4 regions of the Pseudalkalibacillus sp. A8 genome follow, and region 4 is predicted to be linked to each of the others. Evidence: riboswitches for the same ligand, from Rfam matches in the RefSeq annotation. Region 4 holds a riboswitch; each other region holds the start of a gene.

What was found. Region 4 has a riboswitch for S-adenosylmethionine ahead of ACJROX_RS08295 (LLM class flavin-dependent oxidoreductase). Riboswitches for the same ligand answer to the same signal wherever they lie in the genome.
Region 1: it holds a riboswitch for S-adenosylmethionine, as region 4 does, so the genes downstream of both, msrA (peptide-methionine (S)-S-oxide reductase MsrA) here and ACJROX_RS08295 (LLM class flavin-dependent oxidoreductase) in region 4, are expected to answer to the same signal.
Region 2: it holds a riboswitch for S-adenosylmethionine, as region 4 does, so the genes downstream of both, mtnK (S-methyl-5-thioribose kinase) here and ACJROX_RS08295 (LLM class flavin-dependent oxidoreductase) in region 4, are expected to answer to the same signal.
Region 3: it holds a riboswitch for S-adenosylmethionine, as region 4 does, so the genes downstream of both, metK (methionine adenosyltransferase) here and ACJROX_RS08295 (LLM class flavin-dependent oxidoreductase) in region 4, are expected to answer to the same signal.

Annotation. Positions count from the first base shown of each region.
Region 1 covers NZ_CP174509.1:4,452,607-4,456,823, reverse strand. The annotation lists gene ACJROX_RS22905 (divergent PAP2 family protein) at 177-644, shown strand; gene ACJROX_RS22900 (small, acid-soluble spore protein, alpha/beta type) at 1,455-1,649, shown strand; SAM riboswitch class I at 1,834-1,955, shown strand; gene msrA (peptide-methionine (S)-S-oxide reductase MsrA) at 2,070-2,540, shown strand; gene ACJROX_RS22890 (SGNH/GDSL hydrolase family protein) at 2,657-3,889, shown strand; gene ACJROX_RS22885 (DUF72 domain-containing protein) at 4,060-4,217, shown strand, end outside.
Region 2 covers NZ_CP174509.1:1,190,196-1,194,412, reverse strand. The annotation lists gene mtnA (S-methyl-5-thioribose-1-phosphate isomerase) at 1-509, opposite strand, end outside; gene mtnK (S-methyl-5-thioribose kinase) at 514-1,722, opposite strand; SAM riboswitch class I at 1,880-2,009, opposite strand; gene tnpB (IS200/IS605 family element RNA-guided endonuclease TnpB) at 2,320-3,471, shown strand; SAM riboswitch class I at 3,617-3,728, shown strand; gene ACJROX_RS06215 (2,3-diketo-5-methylthiopentyl-1-phosphate enolase) at 3,840-4,217, shown strand, end outside.
Region 3 covers NZ_CP174509.1:4,249,755-4,253,971, reverse strand. The annotation lists gene pckA (phosphoenolpyruvate carboxykinase (ATP)) at 1-1,415, opposite strand, end outside; SAM riboswitch class I at 1,703-1,797, shown strand; gene metK (methionine adenosyltransferase) at 2,019-3,212, shown strand; gene ACJROX_RS21815 (glycosyltransferase family 4 protein) at 3,276-4,217, opposite strand, start outside.
Region 4 covers NZ_CP174509.1:1,601,598-1,605,814, forward strand. The annotation lists gene ACJROX_RS08285 (LysR family transcriptional regulator) at 1-376, shown strand, start outside; gene ACJROX_RS08290 (hypothetical protein) at 759-929, shown strand; SAM riboswitch class I at 1,225-1,329, shown strand; SAM riboswitch class I at 1,435-1,539, shown strand; gene ACJROX_RS08295 (LLM class flavin-dependent oxidoreductase) at 1,634-3,019, shown strand; gene ACJROX_RS08300 (sodium:solute symporter family transporter) at 3,134-4,217, shown strand, end outside.

The DNA of each region.
Region 1 (4,217 bases), 2.9 Mb from region 4:
GATTATTAGGTGAGACTAAGCGGTATTAATCGATACAGATTTTCATAACATTTTGCGCAGGTGATCTTAAAAAAACGTCTTTTCGTTCAGTCGCATAAAAACTCCATTTAAGGAAAGAAAATAAGAGGAGACAAGTTCTGTAACAAAGATGATTTTATAATGGAGGGCCTAAGTTTATGCAGAAGATGAACAGAGGGATATTGACCGCGCTTTCGGCGATTGGAATTGCACAAGGCCTGAAGATCCTGACGCATAAGAGGTTGACGGGTAAGTGGGATATTAAACAGGTGGTTACGACAGGTGGGATGCCAAGCTCCCATTCAGCGGGCGTATCATCACTGGCTACTTATATAGCAACCAATAAAGGGTCGCGTCACACGGAAACAGCACTGGCAACCATTTTTGGTATGCTCGTCATGTATGATGCCCAAGGGATCCGTCGTCACACAGGTGAAATTGCTCAACTTGTGAACGATTTGGAGGATGAATTCGCTGCATTTTCAGGTGATTTTCCGAGCTTTGAGTTTGTTCAAAGGGATAAGGAACTGAAGGAGATGTTAGGACATCAACCGATCGAGGTTCTTGGTGGTGCAATTTTAGGAGCTATTTTAGGTTATATTTCTGCTAAATGTGAAAATAGGTGAAAGGACTGGACTTTTGTTCGTTTAGGGTGTTGGACTGGACATCACTTAGTTGTATCGAAAAGGAAGTGAATATTAAAAAAGGTTTGTCTCAGTTTAAATGATCGCAAAAATCTAGTCTCTTGAACACCGACTGATTGTTAGCGCTTTTCTATGTTATAATAAATCAGCAATAGAATAGGATTTCTCAAGGGTGGTCGGCACACTCCCAATCGGAAGGGGGTGGTGCTGCATGACGGTATTTGAAGCGTTGATGTTCACTTGCGCGTTTACAACTTTAATTGTTGTAGTACTGTCGTTTAATCATAAAAAATAATCCACCCTTGAGTTAGTCGGCTCAGGTGGATTATTCTACCCTTAGTCGATCCCCTTGCAGGGAACCGTCTATTGCATGACCGTTGGTGTTACCAGCACCTACGGTCTTTTATACTGTATTCCATCTTATCTGATTTTATTATAACCGATATTTGAAGGAAAGAGAACTACATGATACCAAAAGAAACTGTGTTATAACTCTCCTTTCTTTTATCAACACAGATTTCTAATAAATAATTATCAATTTCTTCCTTATCATCTATTATATGTGTTACCCCTTTCAAAAAGATCGTAGTGAAGAGGACAAGCAATTGTTATAAAGTAAAAAAACGCCCCCGATTTTGTACCGATTGAGATTGAAAAACGATAAAACATTTTGATCGATTACCAGTATATAAAGATTTAGGAAAGATTTCATCTAATTAAAACATATCCTTTAGGTTAAATTAAAGTTGAGTAATTTTTCATTACTCGAATAACCGTGTGGAGTGATGTATCGTGGCAAGAAATAAACCTTTGGTACCTAATGCAGAGAATTCATTGAATCAGATGAAGCAAGAAACTGCTAATGAGATGGGTGTTCAACCTGGTGCAAATACTACCTCACGAGCAAATGGTGCTGTTGGCGGACAGATGACCAAACGTCTAGTCGGAATGGCTGAACAGCAACTAAGCAATAAACCGAAGCAATAACATTGCTTTCTAAATAAGAGACCAATTTTTGGTCTCTTTGAAAAATCCATTCACCAAATGCGAGGTCATATCATAAACTATAGTCAACGGAAACTAAAGTAAAATGGTTTAATCATAAATCATTCTTTACTTCGTTGCTTAAACGTGGTAAGATGATAATCAAACTAAAATGAATAATGAAAACTTCTTATCCAGAGAGGCGGAGGGACTGGCCCTTTGATGCCCGGCAACCATCGAATCAATCCATAGATTGAGGAGAACGGTGCCAATTCCTGTAGGATGATCAAACATCCTAGAAGATGAGAGGATCGTTAAAGATATTTACGAACCCTTTTCTTACTGGATAAGAAAAGGGTTTTTTCGTGCATATACGAAAAGCTCTCGATAGAAGTTTCGTTATTATGAAAGGAAAGATGATAAGTGAAAACAGCTATTTTTGGAGCTGGATGCTTCTGGGGAGTTGAAGCATTCTTTGAAAAATTTGAAGGGGTTATCTCGACACGTGTAGGTTTTACAGGCGGTCATGTCGAGAATCCAACATATGAGCATGTGAAGACTGGAGAAACAGGCCATGCGGAGGCAGTCAAGATCCAATATGATCCTGCCGTGATCTCCTATTCCGAATTGCTCAACACTTTCTTTGAAGTCCATGACCCTACCACACGAAATAGACAGGGCCTGGATATTGGTCATCAATATCGTTCAGTCATTTTTTATACAGATGCAAATCAACAATATCTAGCCGCAGAAAAAATCAAGGAATTGGAAGAAAAAGCTGTCTTTAAGCTTCCGATTGTAACCGAAATCCAAGAAGCTTCGATCTTCTATGATGCAGAAGAGGATCATCAAAAGTATTTACAAAAGAATGGTTCGGTCGCTTGCGGCATGTAGTAATGGTGTCCAGCTCAAATACCCTTTCCTTGGTTTTACCCCAAGAAAGGGTTTATAATTGTCGAATAAACTCTCTTAGGAGAGAAAATTGACAAGATATGAAGGGCAAGGAATTTATGTTACGTTTACAGTATTTTGTTCTCGCAAGCGGGATTATCATTTTACTTTCTGTATGCATGGCTGCTTATGGAGATATAGGATCTTCAACCGAAAAAGGACAGGATGAAGGAAACTGGGTAGGCGCTTGGTCTGCAAGTATGCAAGCCCCTTTTGAAGACGGGGTATCCCAAAGAGGATTTGAAAACCAAACGATTCGTTTCATCATTCATCCTCATACCGATGGTGAAAAAATGCGCATACGTCTTTCTAATACATTCGGTTCAGAACCGTTAACAATCGACAAGATAAATGTTGCTGTTTCAAAAAAAGGAGCTGAAATCATTCCGGGGACAAATCGCAAGGTTACATTCGGAGGTGATCAAAAAGTCACAATCCCTGCAGGGGGAAAAGAATTCAGTGATCCGATGTCCTTTAAGGTCAAGAATGCCAAAAACCTCGCGGTCAGTGTTTATGTCCGTGATAAAACCGGACCTGCAACCTGGCATCCCCGTTCGATGCAAACAACATATATTTCAACAGGAGATCATGTTACAGACTCTGATGCTTCTGCATTTAAAACAAAAGAAGAAGCTTGGTTTTGGCTGGATGGGGTGGACGTCATCCCAGATTCTACTGTAAAAGGCTCGATTGTTGTCTTGGGAAGTTCAATTGCCAATGGAAATCATTCGGAGCAGAATGCCAACCATCGATGGACTGACTTTTTAGCAGAACGGTTCAATCAGGAAACAGACACCAAAATGTCTGTATTGAATGCTGGCGTTTCTGCTAATCATTTGATCAACAGTCTACCCGACAAAGGTGAGAATGCCCTGGCAAGACTAGAGCAGGATGTTTTCAGCCAAACAGGGGTAAAGGCAGTGATCCTCAATCAAGGGTTGAATGATATAAGGCATCATCCTGAGTATGATTCGGAAAAAATCATTGAAAGAATGAAGGATATCATCGATGCTTCTCATGACAAGGGGCTTAAAATTTATGGCGGGACCTTAACCCCTTTCAAAGGATCAGGAATGTACACACCGGAAAAGGAAAAAACCCGTAAGGAGGTCAATGACTGGATCAGGACAAGTGGAGAGTTTGATGGTGTCATCGACTTTGACAAAGCACTGAGGGATCCAGAAGACCCTGAACGCTATCTTCCTAAATATGATGCGGGAGATCATCTGCATCCGAATGACGCTGGATATGAGGTAATGGCTGAGACTGTAGACCTTTCAATGTTTGAATAATATACAAGAAGAGCTCTCGATAAAGGGCTCTTTTTTTAGTGGTATAAAAGCACCGATCGGCGTGATTATACTTGGTTCCTGATAACGCATTAAATACTTGCACTTTTCATTGAGACGACTCAAAATATAAGGTATCTATTATCGATATTCATAGGAAAGGATTCAGTGACATGATTGAGATTGGACTGACTGGTTGGGGTGACCACGATTCACTTTACCCAGCAGATATCAAATCAAATGAAAAATTGCAGACCTACAGCAGTTTTTTTCCGACCGTAGAAATCGATTCAGCTTTTTACGCTGTCCAACCGGTGAAAAACTATGAAAA
Region 2 (4,217 bases), 410 kb from region 4:
CCATATCTGGCAGTCGCAATCCCGCCCGCATTGCAGTGCGTCAAAACAGTATCCCCTTGTTGAAGGAGTGATAAGCCATATTCGCCGATCTTTCTGCACACCGCTTCGTCCTCGGTTTGGATTGCAAGGGCTTCTGCTAGAACAGTCTGCTTCGCCTCTTCGACTATTTTCGCATGGAATGCAGCTGCGACGACCCGATCGATTGCCCAGAACAGGTTGACCGCTGTCGGCCGGGAACTTGCCAGGTAATCCCGCTGTATCCGGAGACCTGTTCTGAAATCTTCAATCGATTGTCCCGCAAACTTGCTCGCCCAGAGCGCAAGGCCGAATGCTGCAGCAATTCCAATCGCTGGAGCTCCCCTCACTTTCAACGAATGGATGCTTTCCCATACCCCCTTCACATCATCCAGATGTATATATTCTGTTTTGAGGGGCAGCTTTTGTTGGTCGAGCAATACGACTCGATTGTTTTCCCATCTTACTGAGCGGATAAAATCTGTTTCTATCATTCTGTTAAACTCCTTTTACCAAGTTGATGAGGTCTTCGATGGTGTTCACATAATGTCGGTTAAGGATCAGATGCCTCCCGGTCTTAAGGGACTCCCGTTGGACATTCAACCGTTTTTCCGGGTCTTCGATGCCATGGATGTCCTCTACATGTGAAAGGCCGATCGTCCGTCTGATGATCTTATTTCCTGCAAAACCAACCGTCTCCTGAAGGATTTCATCTAACACAGCATCGAGATATCCAGACACTGCAAGGAATGGATCTTTCCCTTTATCAACCCATAATTTCGTAAACTCCGCTGTGAACACGTTCCAAGTTTCTTCGATTACATCGAGCAGGTAGGCTTGAAAATCACGACGGACAGCTTCATCTTCAATCCTGGCTTCCTGTGCCAGACTGTTCAGGATCAGATTGGCGATAAAGGCACCGACATCGAACCCGATTGGACCGAAAAAGCTGAACTCAGGATCGATCACTTTCGTCGAATCTTCGGTGGCGAAAATACTTCCGGAATGCAGGTCACCATGTATCAGCGCTTCCGCTTTTGTAAGAAAGAGATGCTTGAGCTTCGCCGCTTCAAGCTTCAGTTCATCATCCGCCCATAATGCTTCGACCTCTGGACGTAGTTCCTCAGGAAAATCGTTGGTGTCGTGATCGAAAAATGGATCTGTAAATACGAGATCCTCGGTGATTTTACAAAGTTCAGGGTTAACGAATTTGGAAGCGAGCAGTTTTTTCTCACTTGGATCCAGTCCAAAATCGGATGTATGGAATAAGGTATGGGCGATGAATTTCCCGATATCAGTAGCAAGTTTCGGATACTTTCTGCCTTCTATCAGCCCTTTTCTCAGTATGATATAGTCTGACAAGTCCTCCATGATCGTTACGGCGTAAACCTCATCTGTCCCATAGACCTCAGGGACAAGATCGGGTACGTATTTTGCTGCCTCTTTCAATGATTCACTTTCGATCCGTGCCCGGTCTAGCGTCAACGGCCAGGATTCGCCGACTACTTTTGCGTATGGGAGTGCCTGCTTGGCAATTAACGACTGCCCGGTATCATCTTCTTTTACATGGAATACATAATTGAGATTTCCGTCACCGATCTCGTAACATGTCACCGGACTGTCCTTAGAGATGAAATTTCCATCTTTCAAGTACGCCACGACCGTCTCTGTTGTGAAAGGTTCATAGGTTGATTGCTTCGTTAACATAAGAGAAACCTCCTTATTTTGGATATAAAGAAAACTTGCGAAGCCAAGCCTGCAGCGATGGCTGAGCCTTAGTTGCACTTATACTTAAGAAAGGGTTTATAGTGCAAAAAAAAACCTCTTTCCGATGAAAGAGGTTGAAGGTATGTAGTCTTCGTCCCTCTCATCTACCAGGATGTATGGTTTCATCCTGTTGGAAGTAGCACCGTGCCTTTTCTAGAATCCTTAAATAGAAAGGTCGGTTGCTGGGCGTCATAGGGCCAATTCCCTCAGCCTGCTCTTGATAAGAGATTTTATGAAATTTATGATTATTGGAATGTAAAAACTAACTTGAAAAGAATATTACAGAACACCTTCTCAACTGTCAACAGGTTTTTCCAAGAAAAGAAAAATATCCTGTTAAGGAATGATCCAAACGCTTAACTTCTCAAAACCTCTCACTAATTTTATCGTTTACCGACAGAAGACTCCCACCTCAAGGAATGTGAAGGGCGTATCCCAATGAGTAGGTGGGAGATGAATGTCGGTTGGGGTTAGGCAAAGTGGACCTCGTTGTGTTAGAATAAGAACATACATTCCCTTTAAGCGAGATGATCAGCCATGTTAATCAAAAAAGCGTATAAGTTTCGGATCTATCCAAACAAAGAACAGGAAATCTTAATCGCTAAAACCATTGGTTGTTCTCGTTTTGTGTTTAATCATTTTTTAGCTCAATGGAACGATACCTACCGTGAAACAGGCAAAGGGTTATCGTATAACACTTGCTCTTCTCAATTAACACAACTTAAGAAAAAATTGGTTTGGTTAAAAGAAGTTGACAGCATTGCTATACAATCCTCTCTTAAAAATCTTGCTGATTCGTATACTCGATTCTTCAAGAAACAAAACAAAGCACCACGATTTAAGTCTAAAAAGAATAATGTACAATCCTACACAACAAAGCACACGAACGGCAATATTGCGATTGTAGGCAACAAAATCAAGTTGCCTAAACTTGGCTTAGTCAGGTTTGCCAAAAGTCGTGAGGTTGAAGGTCGTATCCTGAATGTCACGGTTCGACGTCATCCAACCGGAAAATATTTTGTATCCATCCTTGTTGAAACAGAGGTTGAAGCGTTACCTAAAACCGGTTCAGCTTTAGGGATCGATGTTGGCCTCAAGGACTTTGCGATTTTGTCTGATGGAACAATACATAAGAATCACAACTATTTTTGCAAACTTGAAAAGAAATTAGCCAAAGCACAACGTACGCTTTCAAGGCGTAAAAAGGGTTCTTCCAACTGGCATAAGCAACGGATAAAGGTTGCACGACTGCATGAGAAAATCACCAATGCAAGAATGGATGACTTGCATAAAATCTCGACCGGTATTGTCAAAAACCACGACATCATCGGTATAGAAGATTTACAAGTAAGGAATCTATTGAAAAACCACCATTTAGCCAAATCTATCAGTGAGGTTAGTTGGTCGAAATTCCGTATGATGCTTGAATACAAAGCGAAGTGGTATGGCAAACAAGTGGTCATTGTCGCAAAAAATTTTCCCTCTAGTCAACTATGTTCAAAGTGCGGATACAAAAACAAAGATGTTAAAAATCTCGGATTGCGTAAATGGGATTGCCCTTCTTGCGGCGAACATCACGATCGAGACATGAACGCAAGTATCAATATTCGTAATGAAGCATTACGATTAAACCGCAGGAACTGCGGGGATAGCCTAGTTAAGAACCGGTGGTTGCACTGGTGCTCTTAGGAATCTCCCACTTCAAACAGACCGTAAGGTCGTTAAGTGGCGAGAGGTTCAATTAAATAAAATAATAGTTAGGGAATTGACATGCACGAATTTCCGTGTAATAATCCGTGTTATAAATCTATTTAACTGGAATTCAATCGTATGACTCTTATCAAGAGAGGTGGAGGGACGAGCCCGAAGAAGCCCGGCAACCGGCTTTTAACTGTAGTTAAAAACACGGTGCTAATTCTCGCAGCTTTAGAGCTGACAGATGAGAGGATGGAGACCGCAATCAATCGACCTCTTCCTCTTGTGGGAAGAGGTTTTTTATATGGGTTAATAGAATGATAACCTTTAAAATTTGTTAAATACTTGAAAGGGTGAACGTCATGAGTGAAAAAATCATTGCTACCTACCTGCTGCATGACAAAAAAGAAGATCTTGAGAAAAAAGCGGAATCGATCGCACTCGGATTGACAGTCGGATCATGGACGAACCTGCCAGCTTTGGAGCAAAAGCAGTTGAGCATACATAAAGGGAGAGTGATTGACGTCACCTACCTTCCTGAAGACGAAAAAGCGGATCACTTTTTTGGAGGAAAACGGACGAAGGGAATCATCAAGATTGCCTACCCTTCCGCTAACTTCAGTAACGACATCCCGGCCATTTTGACGACAATCTTCGGTAAACTTTCATTGGATGGGGAAATCAAGCTGCTCGATATTGAGTTATCGGATCTGTTGCTTTCTCAGTATCCTGGTCCGCAA
Region 3 (4,217 bases), 2.6 Mb from region 4:
GGGATGTGAAGTCCGAAGACAGGGTCAGTCACCGTATCTGCTGAACGCAATTCGCCTTCTAAAGCTGCTTGGACCATTGCCCTTGTATGAGTCAGATCCATTCTCTTCCCTACACCGTATTCACCGCCGGACCAGCCTGTGTTGACCAAGTACACATCAACATCATGTTGAGCGATCTTTTCGCCAAGCATTTTTGCATATCTTTCAGCATGCAATGGCAGGAATGGGGAGCCAAAGCATGTCGAGAATGTCGCTTGTGGCGATGTGACGCCGCGTTCTGTCCCTGCTAGTTTACTCGTATATCCTGATAAGAAATGGTACATCGCTTGTTCTTTTGTAAGTTTACTGATTGGGGGCAATACGCCGAAAGCATCTGCTGTCAAGAAAATGATCGTGTTCGGATTCCCGGCAACACTCGGAGTGATGATATTCGGAATTGCGTCAATCGGATAAGCTGCTCGTGTATTTTCAGTCAATGACGTGTTGTTGTAATCGACCATTCGTGAATCCTCATCAGAGACAACATTTTCAAGTACTGTCCCGAAACGGATCGCATTCCAGATTTGTGGCTCTTTTTCCTGGGAGAGGTTCACACACTTTGCGTAGCAGCCTCCCTCAATATTGAAAATTCCATTGTTCGCCCAACCATGTTCATCGTCACCGATGAGACGGCGGTTAGGATCAGCGGATAAAGTCGTCTTTCCAGTTCCGCTCAGACCGAAGAATAATGCGACATCACCTTCTACGCCAACGTTTGCTGAACAGTGCATAGAAAGGATATCTTTTTCAGGAAGCATGTAGTTCATCACTGAAAAGATGGATTTTTTAATTTCACCGGCGTACTCAGTACCTCCGATCAGCACAATACGCTTTTCAAATGATATGATAATGAATGTTTCGGAATTTGTGCCATCTACTTCTGGATCAGCATTGAACCCAGGTGCTGAAATAACCTGGAACTCCGGTGTGAAGCTATTTAAATCGCTTTCATTCGGTCGGATGAAAAGTTGGCGGGCAAATAAATTATGCCATGCGTATTCATTGATGACTTGAAGAGGGAGCTGGAATGCTTTATCGGCACCAGCAAATCCTTGAAATACGAATGTTTCGTCTTTGTTGGTTAAGTATTCGATTACTTTCTTATATAGGTTATTGAATTTTTCTTCATCAATCGGTTGGTTCACGGATCCCCAATCAATTTTATCTTTTACAGATGACTCCATGACAATGAACTTATCTTTAGGAGAACGCCCTGTATATTTACCGGTTTCAACTTGCAGAGCACCTGTCGATGTAAGTACACCCTCGCTTCTGGCGATTGCTCTTTCTACTAATCTTGGAGTCGATAAATTTTTGTTTGTAGATGCTTTACTTAATAACTCATCTGTTAGAGAGGTAAATTGTGCTGTATTCATATAAACCCATCCTTTTTCACATAAAGTTTAAACCAATACTTGCTTAACTGGGAATTAGTATAACATATTTATTTTAATAATGTATACTATTTTTCCGTTTTTGTGACATGTTAAACCTTAATTAGGATATAAATAGGCCATGGAACCAATATTGGAATTTTCAGCTTTTTTAGAGTAGTTATTTAAATCGGAACCTGAAAGTGTTTTTGGTTGAAAGCCCATCATTTGGCTTTTGAATTTCGTTGACATAATATAGGTACTGCGTTATGATATTGCGAGAACGGCTACTCTTATTCCGAGTAGGTGGAGGGACAGGCCCAATGAAACCCAGCAACCGACACCTTAACTTAAGGTGAAAAGGTGCTAACCTGAAAAATAAGAGGGTGAAAGGTATACAACGATCCACCTTTCCTCTGAACAGGAAAGGTTTTTTTTCGTTCAATAGGAGAATCCATCCTTTTTTTTAAAAAAAGCTTGAGAATAAATAAGATGTTTCATGCATCAGTTTCAGATGTTATAAACTATTGTTGCACTTTCTCATAAGGAAATGAGTACCGTATCAATTAAAAGCGATACTTTGAAGATCGTCGAGGAGGTTCCGTTATGGCAAAAAGCAGACGTCTTTTTACATCAGAATCGGTCACAGAAGGTCATCCGGACAAGATTTGTGATCAGATTTCCGATGCGATTTTAGACGAAATTTTAGCAAGTGATCCAAATGCACGCGTAGCGTGTGAAACTTCTGTAAACACTGGGCTCGTCCTTGTTGCAGGGGAAATTACGACTTCTACTTACGTAGACATACCGAAAATCGTGCGTGAAACGGTGAAGGGCATCGGTTATACACGTGCGAAGTACGGTTTCGACTATGAAACTTGTGCAGTTCTCACTTCTATTGATGAACAATCTGCTGATATTGCTCAAGGTGTCAACCAGGCCCTTGAAGCAAGAGAAGGATTGATGACAGAAGAAGAAATCGAGGCGATTGGTGCTGGTGACCAAGGTTTGATGTTCGGGTTTGCATGTAATGAAACCAAAGAGTTGATGCCGCTGCCGATTTCATTATCCCACAAGCTCAGTCGTCGGTTGGCTGAAGTTCGTAAAAATGAGGTTGTTCCATATCTACGACCAGATGGAAAAACTCAAGTGACAATTGAGTATGATGAAAATGATAAGCCAGTACACGTGGATACGATCGTCATCTCCACTCAGCATCACCCTGAGGTTACTCTTGATCAAATCAAGCGTGACCTGAAAGAGCATGTCATCAACCCTGTTGTGCCTGTCGAGTTGATTGACGAGAATACGAAATATTTCATCAACCCGACTGGACGTTTTGTCATTGGTGGTCCTCAAGGGGATGCTGGATTGACAGGACGCAAAATCATTGTTGATACGTATGGTGGTTATGCACGTCATGGCGGTGGCGCGTTCTCAGGTAAGGATCCGACAAAAGTTGACCGTTCTGCAGCCTATGCAGCGCGTTATGTGGCGAAAAATATCGTAGCAGCTGGACTAGCGGAAAAGTGTGAGGTTCAACTCGCCTATGCAATCGGGGTCGCCCAACCTGTATCCATTTCTATTGATACATTTGGTACTGGTACAGTATCTGAAGAGAAGCTAGTTGATCTAGTTCGAGACAACTTCGATCTTCGCCCGGCAGGAATCATCAAGATGCTGGATCTTCGCCGTCCGATCTATAAGCAGACAGCAGCTTATGGGCACTTCGGTCGTACGGATATCGAATTGCCATGGGAACAAACGGATAAAGCAGAAATACTTAAAAACAACGCATAGAAAGTTAAACCCTAAGAGGCACTTTGCCGCTCAGGGTTTTTTTGAGTTCAGGAAAGTTTGAGTTTATGAGGCAGGATGAATCTTTTGCTTACTTTCTATGAGTTCGGTATATTCACTTGTAAGCTTACTGGATATTACTTCCCAAGATTGGCTTTTTGCATAAGCTCTTGCATTTGTTGAAATTTGCGCCGAAAGATTAGGGTGTGTCAGGAAGAAAATGATTCTATCTATGAATGCTTGGGGTTCATATGGTTTGACAAGATATCCGTTATGGCCATCAATGACAATATTACGAATGCCCCCACTATCCGTACCGATTACCGGTGTTGCACATGCCATCGATTCCAATACGACATTTCCAAATGTTTCAGTTGGAGAAGGAAATATAAATAAATCTGAAATGCTATATGCCATTGATAGCTCTTTACTTCGCAAGTACCCTGTAAACAGGACATTGTGGAAAGTTTTCAGTGCGCTTTTTAAATCAACTTCACTAGGTCCTTCTCCTACAATCAACCAACATACTTTATCTTGCCACTTTTGAGGGAATTTCCTAATGATTTCAATCAAGGTTTGGATATCTTTTTCAGGTGCGAGTCTGCCGATATAGCTTAATACGATTTTGTCATGCGGGATTTTGTATTTCACTCGGAAACTACTTGTATTATGGTAAGGATGATAAATGGAGGTATCTACTCCTCGCCCCCAAATTCCTAAGCGTTCAAAACCCTTAGAGCTTAGATGATGAAGTGTTTCTTGTGAGGGTACATACGTCTTTTCAAAGTAACGATGAAACCAAGATAAGTATTTCCACCACCAATCAGTAGCCCATTGCAGATGATAATAGGACAAATAATGATCAAAGTTCGTGTGGTATGAAGCAACCATTGTAATATCATGTTTACGACCAAAATTTAATCCGTATAAACCAGTGGAAAACGGAGTTGCTACATGAATCAAATCTGGCTGAAAAGCCAAAAGTTCTTGAGTGATCTTGCGGTTGTA
Region 4 (4,217 bases):
CGTCTCCAAGGAACCGATCCATTTGGATGAACTCCCCGAATTGCCGAGGATCGATTATCGGTCCGAATACTCTCTAAAGAGCGTAATCGATGACTGGTGGTCTGAAAATTATCCACATCCCCCATTGATCAATATCGAAGTGGATAAGGTCGATACGTGTAAGGAGATGGTGCTTAACGGTTTAGGGTATGCGATCATGCCGAGCATGATTTTAAGAGATACGGAAGGATTATATACCATCGATCTGAATACAAAAGAGGAAGAACCATTATTGAGGAAAACGTGGATGCTATACCATAAGGAATCCTTGAATTTGAATATGGTACGGGAGTTTGTCAGATTCATAGAAAGCATCGACATGAATGAAGACTTTTAAAATTAGATGCCGCTATGTTGTTGATATTTCAATAGCGAAATTTCGTAGAAATCAACAATGAAGAGTACAAAGCCTAAAATCAAGTCATTCTATTGACTGAAAAAACTATTTTCTCTATCATCAGCACAAACCGATCTCCTGCTAGTTTAATAGAATAGAGTATCATGCTCTTGGAGGTGATGCTCTATTGAGAAACATTTTGTTCGTTATCAATCTTATTTTCCTCCTTATGAAATTTTCCAGTTGTGTCCAATCTGTTCGCCGCATGAAGCGATCCTGAATCGATGTATAGATGATCGGCCGAAAAAGGAACGGAAGGCCAATATATTGAACTGGCTTAAGGGGATAAAATGGTGATTTACTTTGTACTTATCATGATTTTTTGTTTCTGAAAGTTTGTGGGAAAATTACTGGAACCGTTTCAACAACACAGATCTATTTCGACGCTTTCCTCCCTTATGGAGGAGAGCAATGGGCGGTACAGGGAACAGAGCTTCAGTTCACTTCAGATAACTTGCTGCTTCCATTAATTATCGTAGTCAACGGACAGTAGAGGGCAAAGAAACAGATAGGTTGTCTATGGACGCTTCATACGGACAGTCGAGGGCAAAGAAACGGATGGAGTTGCTCTATGGACGCTTCATACGGACAGTCGAGCGGAAAAAACGGATAGAGTTGCTCTATGGACGCTTCATACTTGCGGATTGCTAGCGGAAAGCGAGTATATTTCTCAAGCTATTACAATAGTTTTTTGATAAAATATTTTTAAAATTCAATTTTCCTGTTGACAGGTCGAAGTGTAAGTAGTAAATTATGAATCATATTAAAAATTTCATCTGAACGAATTTTTCTTATCCAGAGAGGTGGAGGGACTGGCCCTGTGAAACCTCGGCAGCAGGCTTTTAGAGCACTGTGCCAACTCCAGCAAGCATCCAATGCTTGAAAGATAAGAAGAGCCGAGTGATTCTGTATTCTCAACCTCTTCTTTTTAAGAAGGGGTTTTATTATTTTATAAAAGGAGGATGCACGTGTACCACCGACTCTAAATGAATAGTGATTTCTTATCCAGAGAGGCAGAGGGACTGGCCCGATGAAGCCTCGGCAACAGACTTATCAAAGTACTGTGCCAATTCCAGCAAGCTTTTACGCTTGAAAGATAAGAAGAGCCTTAGACGTGACCAACGACCTCTTCTTATTTTCAGAAGAGGTTTTTTCTTTTTCAAAAAAACTTACAACAATCCTTGAGGAGGAGAAGAAATGACAAAACGAATTCTGTTGAATGCATTTGATATGGCTTGTGCAGGACATCAATCACCGGGGTTATGGGCGCACCCGGAGGACCAATCGGACCGTTATAACGACATCAATTACTGGGTGGAGCTCGGACAACTGCTTGAAAAAGGGAAATTCGATGGACTGTTCCTGGCGGATGTCGTCGGTGTTTACGATGTGTACAAAGGAAGTCGGAACGCTGCAGTACGCCAGGGTGTCCAGGTTCCGGTCAATGATCCGCTTCTGCTTGTTCCAGCGATGGCGCAAGCGACCAAGAATCTCAGTTTCGGCCTTACGTACACGTTGACCTATGAACAGCCTTACACGTTGGCAAGACGGTTCTCGACACTTGATCATCTGACAAACGGACGGGTTGCCTGGAATATCGTTTCTTCCTATCTCGACAGTGCTGCACGGAATTATGGACTGAGCCAGCAGATCGGGCATGATAACCGTTATGAGCTTGCGGAGGAATTCCTGGAAGTGGTCTATAAGCTGTGGGAAGGCAGCTGGGAGGACGATGCGGTTAAGCACGACAAAGATACGAGAGTGTTTGCCGATCCTGAAAAAGTGCATGAGATCGATCATGATGGGAAGCACTTCCGCGTCAAAGGTATTCATCTCTGTGATCCTTCACCGCAACGTACGCCGGTCCTTTACCAGGCAGGAGCATCACCTCGTGGAAGGAAATTCGCATCACACCACGCGGAATGTGTCTTTGTCGCAGGTCCGACACCACAGATCGTAAGAAAGACGGTCGATGATATCCGTCAAAAGGCAGAAGAGAGTGGACGTGGTCGGGATAGCATCAAGGTATTCACTGTGTTTACACCGATCGTCGGCCGGACGGAAGAAGAGGCGAAACGAAAGCATGAAGAACAGAAGAGCTACGTGAGCTATGACGGAGCATTGGCGCTCCTGGGCGGTTGGACTGGGATCGATTATTCACAATTGGAACCGGACCAAACACTTGAATATATCGAGAACGATTCGATGCGGTCAGCGGTTGAAATCTTTACGACAGCCGATCCGGAAAAACGATGGACGGTGGAGGAACTGGCGAAGCATGTCGGGCTTGGTGGACGCGGACCTCTTGTCGTCGGCTCACCGGAACAAGTCGCTGATGAACTCGAACGCTGGGTAAGGGAAGCGGATGTCGATGGCTTTAATATCGCTTATACATTGGCACCGGGAACATTCAAGGACTTCATCGAGCTGGTCGTACCGATTTTACAAGAAAGAGGCCTCGTTCAAAAGGATTATGAAGAAGGAACCTATCGGGAGAAATTGTTCGGATCTGGGAAGACACACCTCCCTGACACACATACTGGAACACAATATCGTAAGCGCAAAGAACTTGAAACGGTTTAAAGGCGGGATAGCATGTTAACTTTCTATTTTATCGGACTTGCAGCATTTTGGATTGTAGGACTTGGACTATGGAATCACCTATACCCGAAGGAAAGTAAGGAGGGGAAATCATAAATGGGATCATACGCGACATCATTTATCTGGATAACGATCACACTGCTCATCGCTTATTTCATATTCGTCATCTGGCTCGGGAAGAAAGGAGCTGTCCATAGCCGTACGCTCGTCGGGTTCACAATCGCGAAAGGGAAGGTGAATCCGTGGATCGTCGGGATGAGCTTCGGGGCATCCTATGCCAGTGCCAATCTTTTCCTCGGGGTGCCAGGTTGGGCGTATACGTACGGGTACTCTGCGTTATGGTGGACCCTCGGCTGTTTCGGCGTCTCCTGGTTCGGACTGCTCTTGTTCGGCAAGACATTCTGGAAATACGGTCAAAAAAACGGAGGGGTCGTAACGCTCCCGGAATGGCTCGGTTCTCGTTATAAAAGCAGCACCATCCGCGTCCTCGTCGCGTTGTTGATCCTGTTCAACGTTTATTATATCGTCGGTCAGAACGTCGGTCTTGCGACGATGTTCGAAACGATCATCGGTATCCCATATACGTGGGGAGTCGTACTTGGAGTAGTGATTACGATCCTTTATGTCGGCTGGGGCGGTGCATTCGCGCAGTTGGTAAGTGACGGCATCCAGGGCATCATCATGTCGATCACATCCGTCGTCATATTCGTTTCATTGCTATGGACGATCGGAGGCGGCCTTGGGGTATTCGGTAAGCTCCAAGGACAGCTTGCTTCGGCAAGTCCGCAATTGCTATCCGCGACATCAACAAGTGACGGTCCTTTTTCAAGCGGATTTTCGATCCTGTCCATCCAGTGGCTGTTGTTCAGTTTCGTACTATTGCCGCATCTGATGAATAAAATTCTGACGCTCGATGATGCGAAACAGCTGCGGCCGTTCACACTGTCTGCCGGGATCTCATTGTTCTTGTTGTCGACGCTGACGGTCTTTGCCGGTCTTGCTGCCCGTGTCATCCTGCCGAACTTGGATGCAGCAGATAAGGCGATTCCGTTGTACCTGATCGAGGCATTTCATCCGATCGTCGTTGCAATCATGGTGACAGGCATCATTTCAGCGATCCTTTCGACGACGGACAGCCTGTATCTTGGGATCTCGTCAAGTATCGGGAACGATCTTTTCA